DNA from 2 places in the Paenibacillus sp. LK1 genome. Region 2 is predicted to be linked to the other one. Evidence: riboswitches for the same ligand, from Rfam matches in the RefSeq annotation. Region 2 holds a riboswitch; the other holds the start of a gene.
What was found. A riboswitch is a leader RNA that binds a small molecule or an ion and turns the genes downstream of it on or off. The one in region 2 is predicted to bind glycine.

Region 1 (8,589 bases), on a different contig from region 2:
GTACAGTTGCAGATATTGCACCAATATGGACGACGACCAACGGGAGCTCCTGAGCCACAGGTGGGTTCACTGAAGTCTGAAAGCGGGCAGCAGATGAATGACCGTGAACAGCATGCTGATAAGGCGATCATCTCAGAGATGTATACCGATAGCGATAACCCTACCTTGAAGCAAACGGAAGTACGACCAGCCTATGGTTCGATCAAAGAGAATCTGGTCATGCTGGAGCAATTGGAGGAAGGCGTTAGACGTGGCATCTTTACTCCTGAGGATTTCGATCTGATTCGTGAGACGTTTGAGAACATTAACAGACAACTCGAAACGTATCCGCACAATGCCGAGACATGGGGAGTAATTCACGGAGATATTACCCGCGGCAATCTGTTAGTTACGGATCAGGGCATTTCCATGATTGATTTTTGTTTATACGGTTATGGCTACTATCTCTTTGATGCCGGAGGTGCGGCTACGATTTTCAATCGGGAGGAACGGGGTGTCTTCCTATCGGGTTATACGGAGCAGACAGGACCACTAACGAAGCGTGATATTCGATTAATAGAAGGATTCATGCTGATTTTTACGTTTGGCTATTTTGCATTCCAGATGGAGAATGAGTCCAGGTACGAATGGATGAAAGAGCGAATGCCTCTTATATGCAGCAAATTTTGCAAACCATATGTACAGAACGAGAGTATTTTCTATGAGTTATAATTGTGATTTCTAGTGGGTGGGTAGCGCTATGAAGAACATTCGTGCAAAGAGAGTTGCATCGAAAGGGCAGTGTGGTGGCTGGAAGCATGCCGGATTGCTACTTAGCGGAGTGGGCATATCCAATCTGGGTGATTTCATATATATTGTGGCGATTAACCTGATGGTATTGAATATGACACAGTCTCCAGCGGCAGTCGCAGGGTTGTGGATTATCTCGCCGATTGCTTCGGTGTGCACTAAGTTTTGGTCAGGCAGCCTGATTGATCGTTATGATCAGCGGCAGTTGATGATTGGTGCCGATATGCTACGGGCGATGCTGGTGGCGATGCTGCCACTGATGTCCAGTCTATGGATGATGTACGCAGTGATGTTTCTGATCAGCATGTCCTCATCTATATTTGTCCCTTCCTCTCAGGTATACATTACCCGGCTGGTACCTGCTGAACGGCGCAAGCGCTTTAATTCCCTACAAGCTTTGATCAGCTCAGGGGCATTTATTACCGGCCCGGCAGTTGCAGGAGTGATGCTGATATATTTATCTCCGGCAGCAGCCATTTATGCCAATGCGGTTTCCTTTGCTGCTTCTGCGTTGATTCTAATGTTTCTTCCCAAACTGGGCTTTGGAGAACAGAATATAGGGACGGGAAGCAGACTGACACCTCGGATGATTGCCCAGGATTGGAGAGCTGTACTGAGCTTCAGCCGAAAGTCGGGCTACGTTGTCGGTATATATGCCCTGTTCCAGATTATTCTGGTGGTCGGCATGTCGCTGGATGCTCAGGAAGTGGTGTTTATCCGTCAGGTGATGAACCTGCCTGAATCACAGTACGGAGCATTAATGAGTATCACCGGAATCGGTTATTTGGCAGGTTCCATGCTGGTTTGGATGTTCGCCAAACATTTGCCGGTCCGTCACATGATGGGTGGCGGTGTACTTCTGGTTGCGCTTGGTTATTTCCTGTTCGCCCGTTCATTCTCGTTTGAACTGGCGGCTGTTGCCTTTATTCTGCTCGGTCTGTGCTCCGCACTGGCGAATACCGGCCTGGTTACCTTTTATCAAAATAATATCCCTGTCGATCTGATGGGGCGAATGAGTAGTGTACTTGGACTTGTGTTAAGTGTGTTGCAGGTGGCTTCCATTTTGATTGCAGGGGTAATAGCAGAGCAGTTGTCGCTTCGTATGGTATATACAGTTGTATCTGGGGTCATGCTGTTAGCTGCGTTGGGATTGTGGGTGACGAGCATGTTTCCTTCCCGAAGCAGGTATTACGATGAACCGGCGAAGCCCAAGGCGATGGTGGGGTGACAGGCAGAAATACGGCAATTCTAGTACAGAATAAAGGTTGCCTGAATACCCGAACCGTTCAGTGGAACATAACATAAATAGTATTAAACACAGATATTGGCTAATAGAAAATGAACAATGTATGCGCTTTCGAGATGAAACGCATTAACACATTCATGTGATGAAAGTTTACAGTTTGTTCGTTTATCTTGTGTATAAAATGGAAAAAAGCAATTATTCGCAAAGAAATCGTTAAGTTTGTTGACACTGATCTTCCGGTCGATTAATCTTAATGAGAAAGTATTAAAAACTTCAATTATCGTTCTGGTACAAGATCAGAATGGTTCCATACAGCGAATGATAGCGAGCGGGAGAGACCTGAGCATGTCGAGTAAAATGGCAGCTGTCGGGCACCGAAGGAGCAAGCTGCTACGCACCCGGCGCAGCGGTTAATCTCTCAGGTAAATGTACCATCGTTGGACGCAACTCTGGAGAGTGCGCGAACTGCGCCACCCAAGGGGTATATGGTCAAGCAGCACGGTGTGCAGGGTGACATCACCTGTGAATACAGGAATGCATCGATTCGCCGCGCTGCTTATCATGAAACTCTCAGGTATCGAGGACAGAGAGAGGGCCTAGGGCCTCTCTCTGTCCTTTTCTCATGTCATCATTCAGTAATAAAGGAACATTATGGGTGTACGTCTGGATGAAAATGACGATTATAAATGGAGGGTTTGCGATGCGTTTTAAAGACGTTTTTTCAATTATTGGTCCGTCCATGACAGGTCCATCAAGTTCACATACGGCTGGAGCGGCAAGATTGGGGCGAATTGCCCGTCAGTGGCTGGGATGCACGCCTGAACGCGCTCGATTAACTCTATACGGCTCGTTTGCTGATACGTATCAGGGGCATGGTACGGATCTTGCGTTGATCGGTGGCCTGCTTGATTATGTGACTGATGATCCACGTATACCGGATGCAGAACAATATGCAGAGGAAGCGGGTATGGAGGTAGAGTTTTTCACAAGCGGCCTGCCTGCTCCTCATCCGAATACGGTCAAGATTGAACTCTGGCATGGAGACCGTCAATGCTCACTAATCGGTGCTTCCATTGGCGGAGGTAGTGTATCGGTGCATGCATTGAATGATTTTCGTGTACAGATCAGCGGAGAGTTCCCCACACTTGTACTGCGCCATTCGGACAAAGCAGGGGTGCTCGCTTCGGTAACCTCCACCATCAGTTCGTCCGGGGTGAACATCGGGTACATGCAAGTGGATCGGAAAGCCCGGGATGGTGAAGCACTGACAGCGATGGAGATGGATGGTGTGCCGAATCCTGAGATGTTGAACCGTCTGCGGTCGCTGGATCATATGCTGGACATTCGCGTGATTGATTTGAAGAGAGGGGTCGAGCCGGATGCGGTTTAAACATCTACATGAACTGAATACCATCTGTACAGCAGAGTCCAAGACCATTGCCGAGCTGATGATCGAAGAGCAGGTTCAGGAGACGAATATCCCGGAAGTGGATGTTGTGCGGCAGATGTCGGATTACTATCAGGTGATGAAGGAAGCTGTACACAAAGGGCTAACAGAAGATACAACATCACGCAGCGGCTTGACTGGCGGAGACGGCAAAAAAATGGCTGAGTACATTCGTAAAGGCGAGACTTGTTCTGGAGATGCCTCTGCACTGGCCATGGCGTATGCCCTTTGTGTATCGGAAGTGAATGCCTCGATGGGCCGGATTGTAGCCACACCGACAGCTGGCTCCTGCGGCATCATTCCGGGTGTATTTATCAGCTCCCAGGAGCGTTTTGGCTGGAGTGACGAGCATCTGGTGAACGGTCTGTTCTGTGCGGGAGCGATCGGTTATGTCATTGCCAACAACTCATTTATCTCAGGTGCCGAGGGTGGCTGTCAGGCTGAAGTGGGTTCTGCCATCGGTATGGCCGCTGGAGCCATGGTGGAGCTGCGTGGAGGGACGCCGGAGCAAGTGGTTCATGCAGTTGGCCTCGCGTTAAAAAATACACTAGGGCTCATCTGCGATCCTGTCGCAGGCCTCGTGGAAATCCCTTGCATCGTCCGTAACGGACTGGGTGCCGTAACTGCGCTGGCTGCCGCCGACATGGCGCTGGCTGGGGTACGAAGTGCCATTCCTTCTGACGAAGTCATTGATGTCATGCTGGAAGTGGGCAGTGCGATGCCGAGCAGGCACCGTGAAACGGCCCAAGGTGGGCTTGCCCAAACACCGACAGGACGGAAAATGATGGAGAAGCTTGCTAAACCGAAGGCGAAGCGTGCGGAGCCTGAGACTGAAGCTGAGTCTCCTGCTGAAAATGAACCAGAAGCCAAGGCATAACGCCTTTGGCCTGAAATCAATTTTAACTTGGTGTGCCTTTAAAAATAAAAAAAGGTGATGAGCTCCCATCTTGATACGAAAAGCCGATACGAATTCTTCCTGGTGAAGAAGCGTATCGGCTTTTTTGCTTTTGCCCACAAAGAAAATAGGTATTGACGTTTATATATCGATTAGATATATTATTAACTGTCATATATCAATACGATATATAGGACGGAGAAAAAGTTATAGAACTTAAGGAGATGGATAACATGAAAAGTGTTTTTAAAACGAGTCTTCTGTTTTTGAAAAATGGAGCTACAGTAGTCGGGTTAATTACAGCCGTATTGTTCCAGGTTTTTTTTAATACCATTTGGCTTAGTGGATATGATCAGGTAAATGCACGGATGAATCAGCTTGCAGTAACTATCGTAAATGAAGATGGCGCTGCGGCGGAGCCAGTGGCAAAGTCTCTTGCAACGGGTCTTCATTTCGAGATTAAACCTTCGTCAACTATGGAAGAAGCCAGACAGATGTTAACGGATCGGGATGTATACATGATTATCGAGATTCCATCCGGTTTCATGCAGCAGGCGGGAGACTTGTCGGGTCCAGTAGCGGTGAAGTATGTGATGAATGAATCCAACGTGGCTACCGTAAAAAGTGTGATGCAAACCGTATCCGCACAAGTCACAGCGACGTTGAACCGTGAAGTACAGCAAAACAGCATTCGGGGAGTGCTGAATCAATCAGGTATGGCTGCCGATCAGGCGAATACGATGGCAGTGGGGTTATCTTCCCGGGTGGAGGCAGAAGTGGAACGGCTGAATCCAGTTAACAATTTTGCTTTTTCCATGGTACCAATGTTGATTGTGACAGCTACGTTTACAGGTGCAATGCTGCTTGGCATGAATCTGCAAAAGGTTTCTGGTGAACTCAGTAGCAGGGTAGGAAAATGGGAACGCTTTTGGGCGCGCAATATCATCAATGTTGGTGCTGCATTTATCGTATCGCTCGTTGGAGCAGGGATGATGCATGTTATGGGTGTATCTTCAGCAGATGGCTGGTGGATATTATGGCTATTTCAGTTGTTGATTACTTTATCTTTTCTATTCGTGGCGCAATTGAGCTTGCTGCTGCTTGGAAATGCTGGAGCATGGTTAAACAGTGCCTTGTTGCCTCTGCTGATGTTGTCATCAGGGGCAACCATTCCGCGCGATGTCATGCCTGACTTCTATCAACAGATCGGTCATTATCTGCCGGCAACCTACGCGGTGGAGGGCATGATGAACCTGGTGCTTGGCGGAGATGGGATTAGTCATGATGTTCTGCTTCTCGTAGTGATTGGAGCGGCGACGTTGGTTCTGGGAGCGGTGTGCACGTGGATCAAACGCTCAGGTCCTGCACAATCCGGCATACCTTTGGAGTCCAAGTCTGCTGCGACACCTGTCCCTCTGACTGGAAACCTGCCTTCACCTGATCGTGGATAACATGGATAAAGATAAGCATCCTTTTGCCGGATTAGCCAATCCGTGAACGTCTGATGATGTTGAACGTATAAGGGAGGATGTGATACGTTAAGAGCAATTGGAAAGGAGCGGTACACCGATGAACACGCAGCATGTCATCCTCGGAATACTGCACAATCAGCCATGTTCCGGATATGAGATCAAGCAGTACTTTGAACAATATTTTTCATTTTTCTTCGATGCCAGCTTTGGCACCATTTATCCCACACTTGCGAAGATGGAAAAGTCGGGGTTATTGACCAAAGAATCCGTTAGACAGGAAGGGAAACCTGACAAAAATGTGTATACCTTAACCCCGGAAGGGTCTGCGGAGTTCAATACCTATTTGATGAGTCCCTTGGAAGCAGAGGTGTTCCGTTCTGATTTTCTGATGCGTCTGTATTTCGGAGAGCTGGCGGATGAAGATACTGTCGCAGGGTGGGTCCGGTCGGAGCTGAATCGTAAAGAATTGCTGTATGCCGAGCTGCAGCGCCAGATGAGGCAATTTGGTGAACAGATCTCACCTGCACAGCGTTTGTGTATGCAAGTGGGGCTTGTGCAATATGAGGCTACCATCCGATTGCTCAAGGAACAGCTGGCCGCCCCTCAGTAGCTTTCTATAGTATCCGTGTCATTAAATCAATTGACGATCCATCCATAACACAGAAAAGCGCTCTACAGATCAGTAACAGGTCTGTGAGCGCTTATTCGGCGTTGCTTGCAATGCGTTGGAATTGTAAGGAAACAATAAAATTAAGAAGCTACGTGATATCTGTACTTAGTACAACATATCCATATGCGGGCAGCTCAACGGCGAGGATTCCCTCTTCCTTGGCTGTACGATAATTCTCGCCAAATAACTCCGTCCATTCCCCGGCACCCGCTTCGAGCTCGACGATAGCTGTTTCTTCCGAACGATTGAAGAGGATCAGAATACGCTCCTCCTCATCCTGTCGTTCCATCACAAGCTGGCTTCCGCCTTCACGGGCCTGCAGGAATCGAATGCTGCCTTCTGCACGCAGGGCAGGATGGGCATGGCGAAGTGCAATTAGCTTTTGATAAAAGGTGAACAGCTCGCGATCCTGCTTCGTCTCATCCCACTCCATACATTTCCGACAACCGGGATCATGCTCTCCGTCCAGCCCAATCTCGTCTCCGTAATAGATGCACGGAGTACCCATATAAGTGAATTGGAACAGCGCAGCCAGTTTCATCTTCCGCTGGTCGCCCTCACATAAGGTGAGTAGCCGTGGTGTATCGTGGCTGTCCAGCAGATTGAACGCCACTTCGCTGGCTTGCAGCGGATAGCGGGACAGTTGTCGACCGATCGAGTTCGCAAACTGTTCGGCGTGCATGGCATCTTTTATAAAGAAACGATTTACGGCTTCCGTAAATGGATAGTTCATCGAGGCATCGAACTGATCACCTTGCAGCCAGGAGGAGGACTCATTCCATACCTCACCCAAGATATAGGCATCCGGATTCGCAGCCTTCACTACACGGCGGAAGTCGCGCCAGAACGCATTATCCACTTCATCCGCGACATCCAGCCGCCAGCCGTCGGTACCCACTTCCTTGATCCAGTATTCGGCCACCTCTAGCAAATACGCCTTCACCTCCGGATTTTCCGTGTTCAGCTTCGGCATATGAGCTTCGAATCCAAAAGTTTCATACGTAGGAATGCCATCCTTCACGTCCAGCGGGAATTCATGCACATGGAACCAGTCCTTATATTTGGACTTCTCCCCGTTCTTCTGCACATCGACAAACGGCGCAAAGGTCTTACCAGAATGATTGAACACCGCATCCAATAGCACCCGGATTCCGCGTGCATGGCACAGCTCAACAAGCCGTTTAACCGTATCTGCATCACCAAAATGACGATCTACTCGCAGATAATCTTCGGTATCGTATTTGTGATTGGTAGTTGCCTCGAAGATCGGTGTGAAATAAATGGCATTAATGCCTAACTCTTCAAGGTAATCCAGATGGTCGATGACGCCCTGCAGATCACCTCCGAAGAAGTTAAACGGGGTTGGCTCACCACCCCAGGGTTCCACATGTTCTGGATTGAGGTCAGGGTTGCCATTTGCGAATCGTTCAGGGAAGATCTGATAGAAGATCGCATCCTTCACCCATGCAGGCGGTGTAAATACAGCTCCGGGGTGGATATATGGAAACTGGAACATGTGACCAGGATCGTCGGGTTCATGCGTTTGGAAATCCGTCTCGGTCATCCAGATCTGTTCTGTACCGCTTTTCAGCAGGAAGGAATACTTCAGCCGATGATACGGAGGTTTTACTTGCCCCTCATAATAATCGAACATGGAATCGGATGTATATTTGGTTAAAGGAACCAGCTCTTTGGTGCGATCCCAGGCGTATTTGTCGCCAGTCAGGGCATATACCTCGGTGAGATCATTCTTTTTGGCACGCAAACGCAGACGAATGGTATCCTTATCGTAGGCGTAGGCCCAGTTCCGTTTCGGTTGATGAAAGATGGCTTCCAGCAGCATAATGAATTTCCTCCCGTCGTATACACATGTATTATGTGAGCAAGTCGCAGCATTCGATGCAGAATTATGCGAAGCGGATGATTAAGGTATAATTTAAAATAAAAGGATATCAATGGCCGTGTGATTATCATTCGTACATTTTATATAAACAAGATACTTCATTATGTTTCAAATATATAATTAACCCAAAGGGTGCAGAAAGGAAACGAATGCGCGCATGAAAACGA
Region 2 (8,589 bases):
GGATCTTCATGATGCTGAATCGGCACAATCCGGTCCACGGCAGAGTCTGGGAAATACACGTACTGATCCGCAAGCAGGCGAGTCCGCTCATCAAGCAGACCATATACATGTTCTTTCAGCTGAGTGCTGGCTCCAATTGCGTTTTCACAAGCAATGATGTGAAGCGGCTGGAAGACATCACCTGTTCCCAGTCTGGACGTAAGTCCTTTGGCAATACCGGGAGCAATATGTTTCAGGATGTTCACACCCACTGCGGTTGTGATCAGTTCAGCTTCTGCAACGTTCTGAGCAACGGTATCCAGATTGGTTCCATCGATCGCACTCACACCGGTAACTGTCTCCAGGTCCTTGGCTTCGTTAGCCAGTTCAACCGTGTATTCTCCACGCTGCTCTAGAGCCTTAACCAGCTCCTGGTTAACGTCCGAGAAAACGACATTGTAGCCTGCACGGGACAGAATCAAACCGATAAAGCCACGTCCAATATTACCTGCTCCAAAGTGAAGGGCCTTCATAGTTCCATTTCACTTTCCAAAATAGTGATGACTTCTTCAGCAGTTTGAGCATGACGCAAAGCTTCCATGTTCTCTTCCTCGGCGCAGATGACTGCGATGCTGGTCAGGATCTCCATATGTTCTCCGCCCTGAGCAGCGATACCAATGACCATATACGCTTTCTCTTCCCCAAAATCAACACCTTGCGGGAACTGAATGACCGATATACCTGTGGACAGGATGAATGATTTGGATTCCTTTGTGCCGTGTGGAATCGCAAGTCCGTTGCCGACATACGTGGAGACAATCTCTTCACGCTCCAGCATTTTGTCAATGTATTCAGCGGTGATATGTCCCGCGTCTTTCAAAATTTGACCTGCCATACGAATCGCTTCGTATTTATCCTGAGCCGTTGCATTCATGATGACTTTATCTTTAGTTAACACACTCATGTTTGAATACCTCCAATTTCTGTTTTGCTGCGGTAAAATCCCGCAAGTTCTTGGGACAAGTAATGAATAAGATCATCCCGGTTGCCTTTTTCAAGTAATGTGATCATTTCTTCCTGCAACAATAGTGCACTGATCTCACTCAGTACTTCCAAACTTTCCTTCGATAACTGTCTGGGTCCTAACATCAAAAGCACATGGCTGACACCTGTCGGGTCTTCCGGCGTGCGCAAAAGCGGCTCTGTCAACTGGAACAGCGTGATTGAAGGACTGTGAATGCCATCACTGCGTGTATGAAACAAAGCGAGGGAAGTCCCCGGAATTTTCTGGCTTCCAACCGCTTCACGCTCCTCCAGCAGCCTGGCAATCTCTTCAGGATTATTTAACACACCAGATTGATGTAAAACGCTGCACATGGCATAGGCCGTGTCAAAAAATCCAATCTTCTGATTATCCAGCGGGAACACTTGAAACTTGCCGATAATCTGTACGATTTCAATCAGGGTCGCTTCCAGTCCAACCGGATCGGAAAATCGTCCTGTTGTCCTTGAAACTGCTTCAGGTGGGGGACTATGTTCCCGCTGAAGCGTCGTTGTCCTGATGAAGTGCCTTAAACGTTCACTTTCTTCTGCCGTCAGCAGTGGGCTCACCTTGTAGTATTGATGTTTATCCATTGGCAGATCCACAGTAGAGAGAACCAGATCATATTCCGTCTTTGGTATACGCGCGGCTTCATACCAGGACACACTGTCCACAATCCGAATCTCGGGAATTTCCTTGGACAGTCGGCTCGATAACATCCGTGAAGATCCGATCCCGCTCGTACAAACGACGACAGCCCTGATTTCACGTTTCAGCACCCGCAGTCGTTCAATGGAAGCACCGAAGTGCATCACCAAAAATCCAATCTCTTCATCCGGAACATCCGTATTGGGCCAAGCCTCTCGCACTGCTTGCTTTACATCCTCAAAGAGTGATTCATAATCCTTGCGGATCTGTTGAAGCAGCGGATTACGGATGAGCTGCCGATCATCCATTCGTTCCAGTACTGGCTCCATATGGGCAATCAGACCTTCACGGAGCAGACGATCCTCATGGAACGAATAATGAGTTTTCTGCTGCATCCGATCTGTGAGGGAACGAACCATGTCAAGTAAGACCAGATCGTCTACGGGCAGCAGACGTGAGGAATGAATCGATTGCTCGATTTCAATCAGCAGCCTGTGAAAATAAGCCTGCTCCTCGCCCACAAACTCCAGCCCAAGCTGGGCAGATAGAACACCGCACAAACGGGAAGCTAAATATTCCGGCACCTTCTGCTCAACATGTAGAGGCATTCCAACGTCTTTTTTGTCTTGTTGAGTGCTCCGACCTATGCCAAAACCTTTGCGAATCCGCACAACGGCTACAGACAATTGGATCAGCAGCTTCATGTATTGACGTTCCGGTATATTTTCCAACCACTCAATATCCGGCTGCCATAACGCGTTTTCGACCGTAAGTACATCCTCATGCCCTATCATTTCCAGAAGCTTGCTGCTTACTTTGGAAACTCCCTGCTCCGCCTGTCTACCGAACAAATCGGATTCATCCAGATATTCAAGAGCGAGCGCGGAAATAGCCATGCGATGAGCCAACTCACTTCCATTGATCTTGACCCCATATCCACGTCTGCGAACCAGCTTCAATCCTGCCAGCTGAATGCGTGGCTCCAGATCGTCCAGATCATTGCTTGCCGTAGATACGGTTACTTTCAGATCTGAGGCCAATGCAAGCAGCTTCACAGGCTCTGATTCATCCAGCAAAATACAAAGCATGAAGAGTTTACGCTCTTCGGGCGTAAACTCCACATATTCGTTAAGCTCAAGTTGTTGACGCAATACGGCCAAATCATCGGAACCGGGATCAATTCGAACCCCGGTTCCCGATTTTTTTTCCAATCTCATGCCAAGGGGCTCAAGCCATTGTTCAATCATCTGCAACTCTCGATGTACAGTACGAGTGCTTACTTTGACCGCAACAGCTATATCGCCAGCAGTTACTTCATGAGGATGCTCCAGCAGGAACTCCACGATCTCACGCTGTCTCCTTGTAATATTACTCATCAGGAGTCGGATTTGAGGCGCTCCACCAGTGCCTCATATTCAGGACTCTTCAGGAAGTTGTCGATGGAAATATGCTCTGCATTTGGAGCCACGGATTTGGCCCGGTCTGTCAATGTTTTCTGTGTGATGACGATGTCGGCATCTTGTGGAATCTCACTGATCGCCGTGTTGGTTACAGCGACATCCACACCGGCTGCCTTCATTTTCTTCCGGAGAATCGAGGCACCCATGGCACTCGAACCCATACCTGCATCACAGGAGAATACAATTTTATTGATATCCGTTTTTACTGTCGAAGAAGCAATATCGGCTGCACGGTCAGCTTCACGATTGTCTTTATCAACGGTGAGGTTGCCCGTTTTGCCCTGATTTTTCATATCTTTCATACGGTTGGACGCACTGTCCAGATCTTCTTCATCGTTTTTTTGTTTACCCGTTTTGAGCAGTATGGATGCTACGAGGAACGAGATGATCGCAGCTACAGCTACCCCTGCAAACATGCCAAGGTATCCACCCTTAGGTGTTAACAACGAGTAGGCAATGATACTACCCGGTGACGGTGCTGATACCAAACCAGCTCCAGTCAGCATGAAGGTCAATGTACCCGCCACACCACCAGCCATCGCAGCCAGAATCAGTATCGGTCTCATCAAAATGTAAGGGAAATAAATCTCATGAATCCCGCCAAAGAAATGGATGATTACAGCACCTGGAGCGGAAGATTTGGCTGATCCGCGACCGAAGAAACAGTATGCCAGCAAAATACCAAGTCCAGGTCCTGGATTGGATTCGAGCATGAATAATACGGATTGACCCAATTCTCTTGCTTGATCCGTAGCAATTGGTGTCAGAATACCATGGTTGATCGCATTGTTCAGGAATAATACTTTTCCTGGCTCAATGATCAGATTGACCAGCGGGAGAAGACCAGCATTCATCAAAGCTTCTACCCCAGCTGATAACACCTTGCTAATCGCTTCAACGAAAGGCCCGATGCCTTTAAGGGCTAGAAGGGCCAAAATCCCACCAATAATACCAGCGGAGAAGTTGTTAACCAGCATCTCAAACCCTGATTTGATTTTGCCATCGACAGCCTTGTCAAACTTCTTAATGACCCAGGCTCCCAACGGTCCGGCTATCATGGCGCCAAGAAACATTGGAATATCACTGCCGACAATAACCCCGATGGTCATGATCGCACCGACTACACCACCACGTTGGCCGTGTACCATGGTACCGCCTGTGTAACCGATAAGCAAAGGCAGCAAATATTTGATCATTGGATCAACCAATAATGCAAAATCTGCGTTAGGGAACCATCCTTTTGGAATGAACAATGCCGTAATCAGACCCCAGGCGATAAAAGCACCCATGTTCGGCATAACCATACCACTTAGGAAACGTCCAAACTTCTGAACGCCAACCCGTATTCCTCCGCTTTTTTCGGACTTTGCGTCCACTGAACTCATACTGAAAACCTCCTCAACATATTAAACCTTGATTCCACTGAATTTTGACAACGATGATCCAGACGAACGAAGGTACAAATCTGCAATAAATCTTAATTTACAACCATATCGTAAATGAAAACGGTATCTTCTACAACGAAATGAAAACCTACTTCCGTCATGAACGTTGATGACAAGATTTAAATTTAAAGGATTGTTCCATATTTAAACCCGTATATTGATCGAAACCTGTTATTCCCTTTCATGTATCATACCCACGAATTGCCCCATTTTAATGACAAATGAAATTGTAAATTTATTCTATTTAAATGAGCTGTTCCTACCTCATTTAGAAATGATGATGAAACATGTTAGATTGATATTTATTTCATCTAATTAGTCTAATTCATCGAGTAACAACGAAAAAGCGCAATGACCTCATCCTGATTCAGATGAGGCAATTGCGCCTAAGTATTCTCCGAATAAGTAATATCACCATTCGGATCTATAATCATCGATTCATTTTATTACCTTAAAAAAACTTTTGCATCAAGCTAAAACTCTCTATCCAATCGGTGAATTGTACCTTAATATTATTCCGTATGTTTACGATACGCATCCGCGTTCATCAACGTGGAAAGTGCTGCTGTCAGGTCGCCCTCAACACGAATCTCGATCATCCAGCCTTCCTCATATGGAGAGTTGTTAACCAGCTCCGGGGAATCCTGCAATGCATCATTCACAGCAATAATCGTTCCACTGACAGGAGAAAACAAATCCGAAACGGTTTTGACGGATTCAATCGTTCCAATGCCGTCTTCCGCTTTTACATCCGATTCCAGGTCAGGCAATTCCACAAACACAATGTCACCCAGCTGATGCTGCGCGAACTCGGTAATACCAATACGTACGGTATCCTCCCCTACGGTCTGCACCCATTCGTGCTCTTCACTGTACAGGAAATCACTTTTCAATTCGCTCATCGATATCCGCCTCGCTTTTCATTAATGAGTGCATGCGTTTCTTTGACCTTAACCTTTTTCCCAGAACATAGCGTATGATATTTTCGATTCAAATGTCAAGATACCTCACAATTTATTTGTTTTTCTTCCTTATATACCTGTAACTCAAATGCACTCTCCCTACATATAATGGTGAATATTAGAAAAGTAAGCGCACTCTTTATAAATAGACGAACGTTATGAAACGAATTAAAAATATCATTCGGCTTTTTTATTCATTTCTATGATATCGTTCTTGACATCAATAGTCGATTCAGGCTTTAATGAGAGTAGTAAATGTGTTTAATTGGTCTATGCAATACCCGCGGATGAATGTAAAGGGAGAGATTACCCTTGACACCCGAATCAGGGTGTACATGCGGTAACGCCGAAGGAGTAAACCACCGACAAGCGGAGGTGAATCTCTCAGGCAAAAGGACTTTTACGGGACGCAACTCTGGAGAGCATCTAATCGCCCTGTGTGGGCGTTATGATCACCCAAGGGGAAACCTGCTGCATCATGCGGCGGGGTAACTCTCAGGTACCAAGGACAGAGCCTAAGAATACAGCGTGCTTCTGGCATGCCGATTCTTTGGCCTGTCCTTTTCCTTTTTCCCAAAAAAACGAAAACAGGTTATAGAGCGGCGCTGCCTATCGCGTCCTTACCTTACTTTTATAATAAAATATGATGCCAGATTCATTGATCCATGGTTATACACTCGGCCGGTTGACGGCCCATGACGAGGTGATTGGATGTCCGATTTGCTTAGAACCCCACTCTTTCCACTCTATCAGCAATATGAAGGCGTACGATGCATTGATTTTGGTGGCTGGGAGCTCCCGGTACAATTCAGCGGAATTCAGAAAGAGCATGAAGCGGTGCGAGAACGTGCTGGATTATTTGATGTATCCCACATGGGCGAATTCACCGTACAAGGTGAACACGCAGAAGCTTTTTTACAGCACATGACCACTAATGATGTAACAACACTCGTTACCGATCAGGCCCAATATACGTTAATGTGTTATCCGGATGGTGGCGTGGTCGATGATCTGCTGATTTATAAACTGAAAGACCAGCAATATATGCTGGTGGTTAACGCCTCCAACATCGATAAGGACTGGGCATGGCTGCAACAGCACATGATGCCTGGCGTAACGATGACCAATGATTCGGATCAAACAGCGCTACTTGCTCTGCAAGGTCCGCTGGCAGTAGATATTCTCAGAACGGTGACAGACACGGATGTGTCTTCGATTGAGCCTTTCCGCTTTGTGGCAAATGCGAAGGTATGCGGCGTTACATTGCTGTTATCCCGTACCGGATATACGGGTGAAGATGGCTTTGAGCTCTACGTTCCTGCGGAACAAGCCGCTGCGGTCTGGAACGGATTGATGCAAGCCGGAGAAGCTCACGGACTTGTTCCCACAGGACTGGGTGCCCGGGATACGCTGCGCTTTGAAGCCAAGCTGCCCCTGTATGGACAGGAATTGTCTGCAACTATCTCACCGCTGGAGGCTGGCGTTGGCATGTTTGTGAAGTTAAATGCAGGACCGTTTATCGGACATGAAGCCTTGTTGCAGCAAAAAAATGATGGACCTGCCCGCAAGCTGGTCGGGATCGAAGTACTGGAGCGCGGCATTCCTCGCCCTCATTATCCCATTTACGCCGAAGGTGTGCAGATTGGTGAAGTGACCACAGGGACTCAGTCGCCTACGTTGAAACGTAATCTGGGGCTGGCCTTGATCGACAGCAAATATGCTGCACTGGGTACCCCGCTGGAGATTGAGATTCGTGGCAAGAAACTAAAAGCCGAGGTCGTGAAGACCCCTTTTCATAAACGGACACGTGCGCCAAAGACACCTACTCAAGGAGCTGATCAAGCATGAGCAAGCATCGCTACATTCCCATGACCGAGCAGGATCAGAGTGCCATGTTGGCAACCATCGGCGTGGAAACGATTGAAGATCTGTTCCATGACATTCCACAGGAGATTCGCTATCAGGGTGAACTGCCTGTTTCCTCCAAACTCGATGAATATGCACTGACACGTCATATGTCGAAGCAAGCGGCAGCGAATGCCAACTTCGAGACACACGCCAGTTTCCTGGGTGCAGGTATTTATGATCACCACGTACCTTCCGTCATTAATCATGTCATCTCCCGTTCCGAGTTCTATACCGCCTATACACCTTATCAACCCGAGATCAGCCAAGGAGAATTGCAGGCGATTTTCGAGTTTCAATCCTATATCTGTGAGTTGACAGGTATGGCTGTAGCCAATGCCAGTATGTACGATGGTGCGACTGCATTTGCGGAAGCAGGCAATCTGGCCGCAGCGGCAACCCGCCGCAAACAACTGATTGTGTCACGCACCGTGCACCCTGAATCCCGTCAGGTATTGCAAGCTTATGCTCACGGCCTCAATCTGGAGATTGTTGAGATTGGATATCAAAATGGTGTAACAGACTTGGATGCCCTGCAAGCCGCCGTGTCCGATGACACCGCAGCCGTCATGATCCAGAGCCCGAACTTCTTCGGCGCCGTGGAAAATGTAAAACAGGCCGCAGATCTTGCCCATGCGCACAAGAGCCTGCTCGTGGTCAGCGCCAACCCGCTATCGCTGGGTCTGCTGGAAGCCCCAGGCAAGCTGGGTGCTGACATCGTCGTTGGCGACGCGCAGCCCCTTGGCATCGCCGCATCACTCGGCGGCCCAACATGCGGATATTTCGCGGTATCCCAGGCTCATATGCGCCGGATTCCTGGCCGCATTGTAGGCCAGACAACGGACCGCAACGGCAAGCGTGGTTTTGTACTCACGCTGCAAGCACGGGAACAGCATATTCGCCGGGAAAAGGCGACGTCCAACATCTGTTCCAACCAGGCGTTACTCGCGCTGAGCGCCTCTGTATATATGTCCATTATGGGTAAACAAGGCATGATCGACGTCGCTGATTTGAATTTGCAAAAGAGCCATTATGCCCTTAACACGTTTACCGCAATTCCAGGCGTCTCTCTTACGTTTACCGCTCCTACGTTCAATGAGTTTGTTATTCAACTGCCTGAAGGAACAAATGTGGAACCACTGCAACTG

Region 1: it holds a riboswitch for glycine, as region 2 does, so the genes downstream of both, sdaAB (L-serine ammonia-lyase, iron-sulfur-dependent subunit beta) here and gcvT (glycine cleavage system aminomethyltransferase GcvT) in region 2, are expected to answer to the same signal.

Annotation. Positions count from the first base shown of each region.
Region 1 is NZ_PEII01000014.1:46,989-55,577, reverse strand. It holds gene CS562_RS26180 (phosphotransferase enzyme family protein) at 1-711, shown strand, start outside; gene CS562_RS26175 (MFS transporter) at 740-2,017, shown strand; glycine riboswitch at 2,355-2,478, shown strand; glycine riboswitch at 2,483-2,624, shown strand; gene sdaAB (L-serine ammonia-lyase, iron-sulfur-dependent subunit beta) at 2,736-3,425, shown strand; gene sdaAA (L-serine ammonia-lyase, iron-sulfur-dependent, subunit alpha) at 3,415-4,359, shown strand; gene CS562_RS26160 (YhgE/Pip domain-containing protein) at 4,611-5,828, shown strand; gene CS562_RS26155 (PadR family transcriptional regulator) at 5,947-6,459, shown strand; gene CS562_RS26150 (alpha-glycosidase) at 6,608-8,362, opposite strand; gene CS562_RS26145 (response regulator transcription factor) at 8,580-8,589, shown strand, end outside.
Region 2 is NZ_PEII01000006.1:93,492-102,080, reverse strand. It holds gene CS562_RS15125 (mannitol-1-phosphate 5-dehydrogenase) at 1-512, opposite strand, end outside; gene CS562_RS15120 (PTS mannitol transporter subunit IIA) at 509-943, opposite strand; gene CS562_RS15115 (BglG family transcription antiterminator) at 940-3,045, opposite strand; gene CS562_RS15110 (PTS mannitol transporter subunit IIBC) at 3,045-4,514, opposite strand; gene gcvH (glycine cleavage system protein GcvH) at 5,087-5,476, opposite strand; glycine riboswitch at 5,824-5,946, shown strand; glycine riboswitch at 5,950-6,050, shown strand; gene gcvT (glycine cleavage system aminomethyltransferase GcvT) at 6,248-7,384, shown strand; gene gcvPA (aminomethyl-transferring glycine dehydrogenase subunit GcvPA) at 7,381-8,589, shown strand, end outside.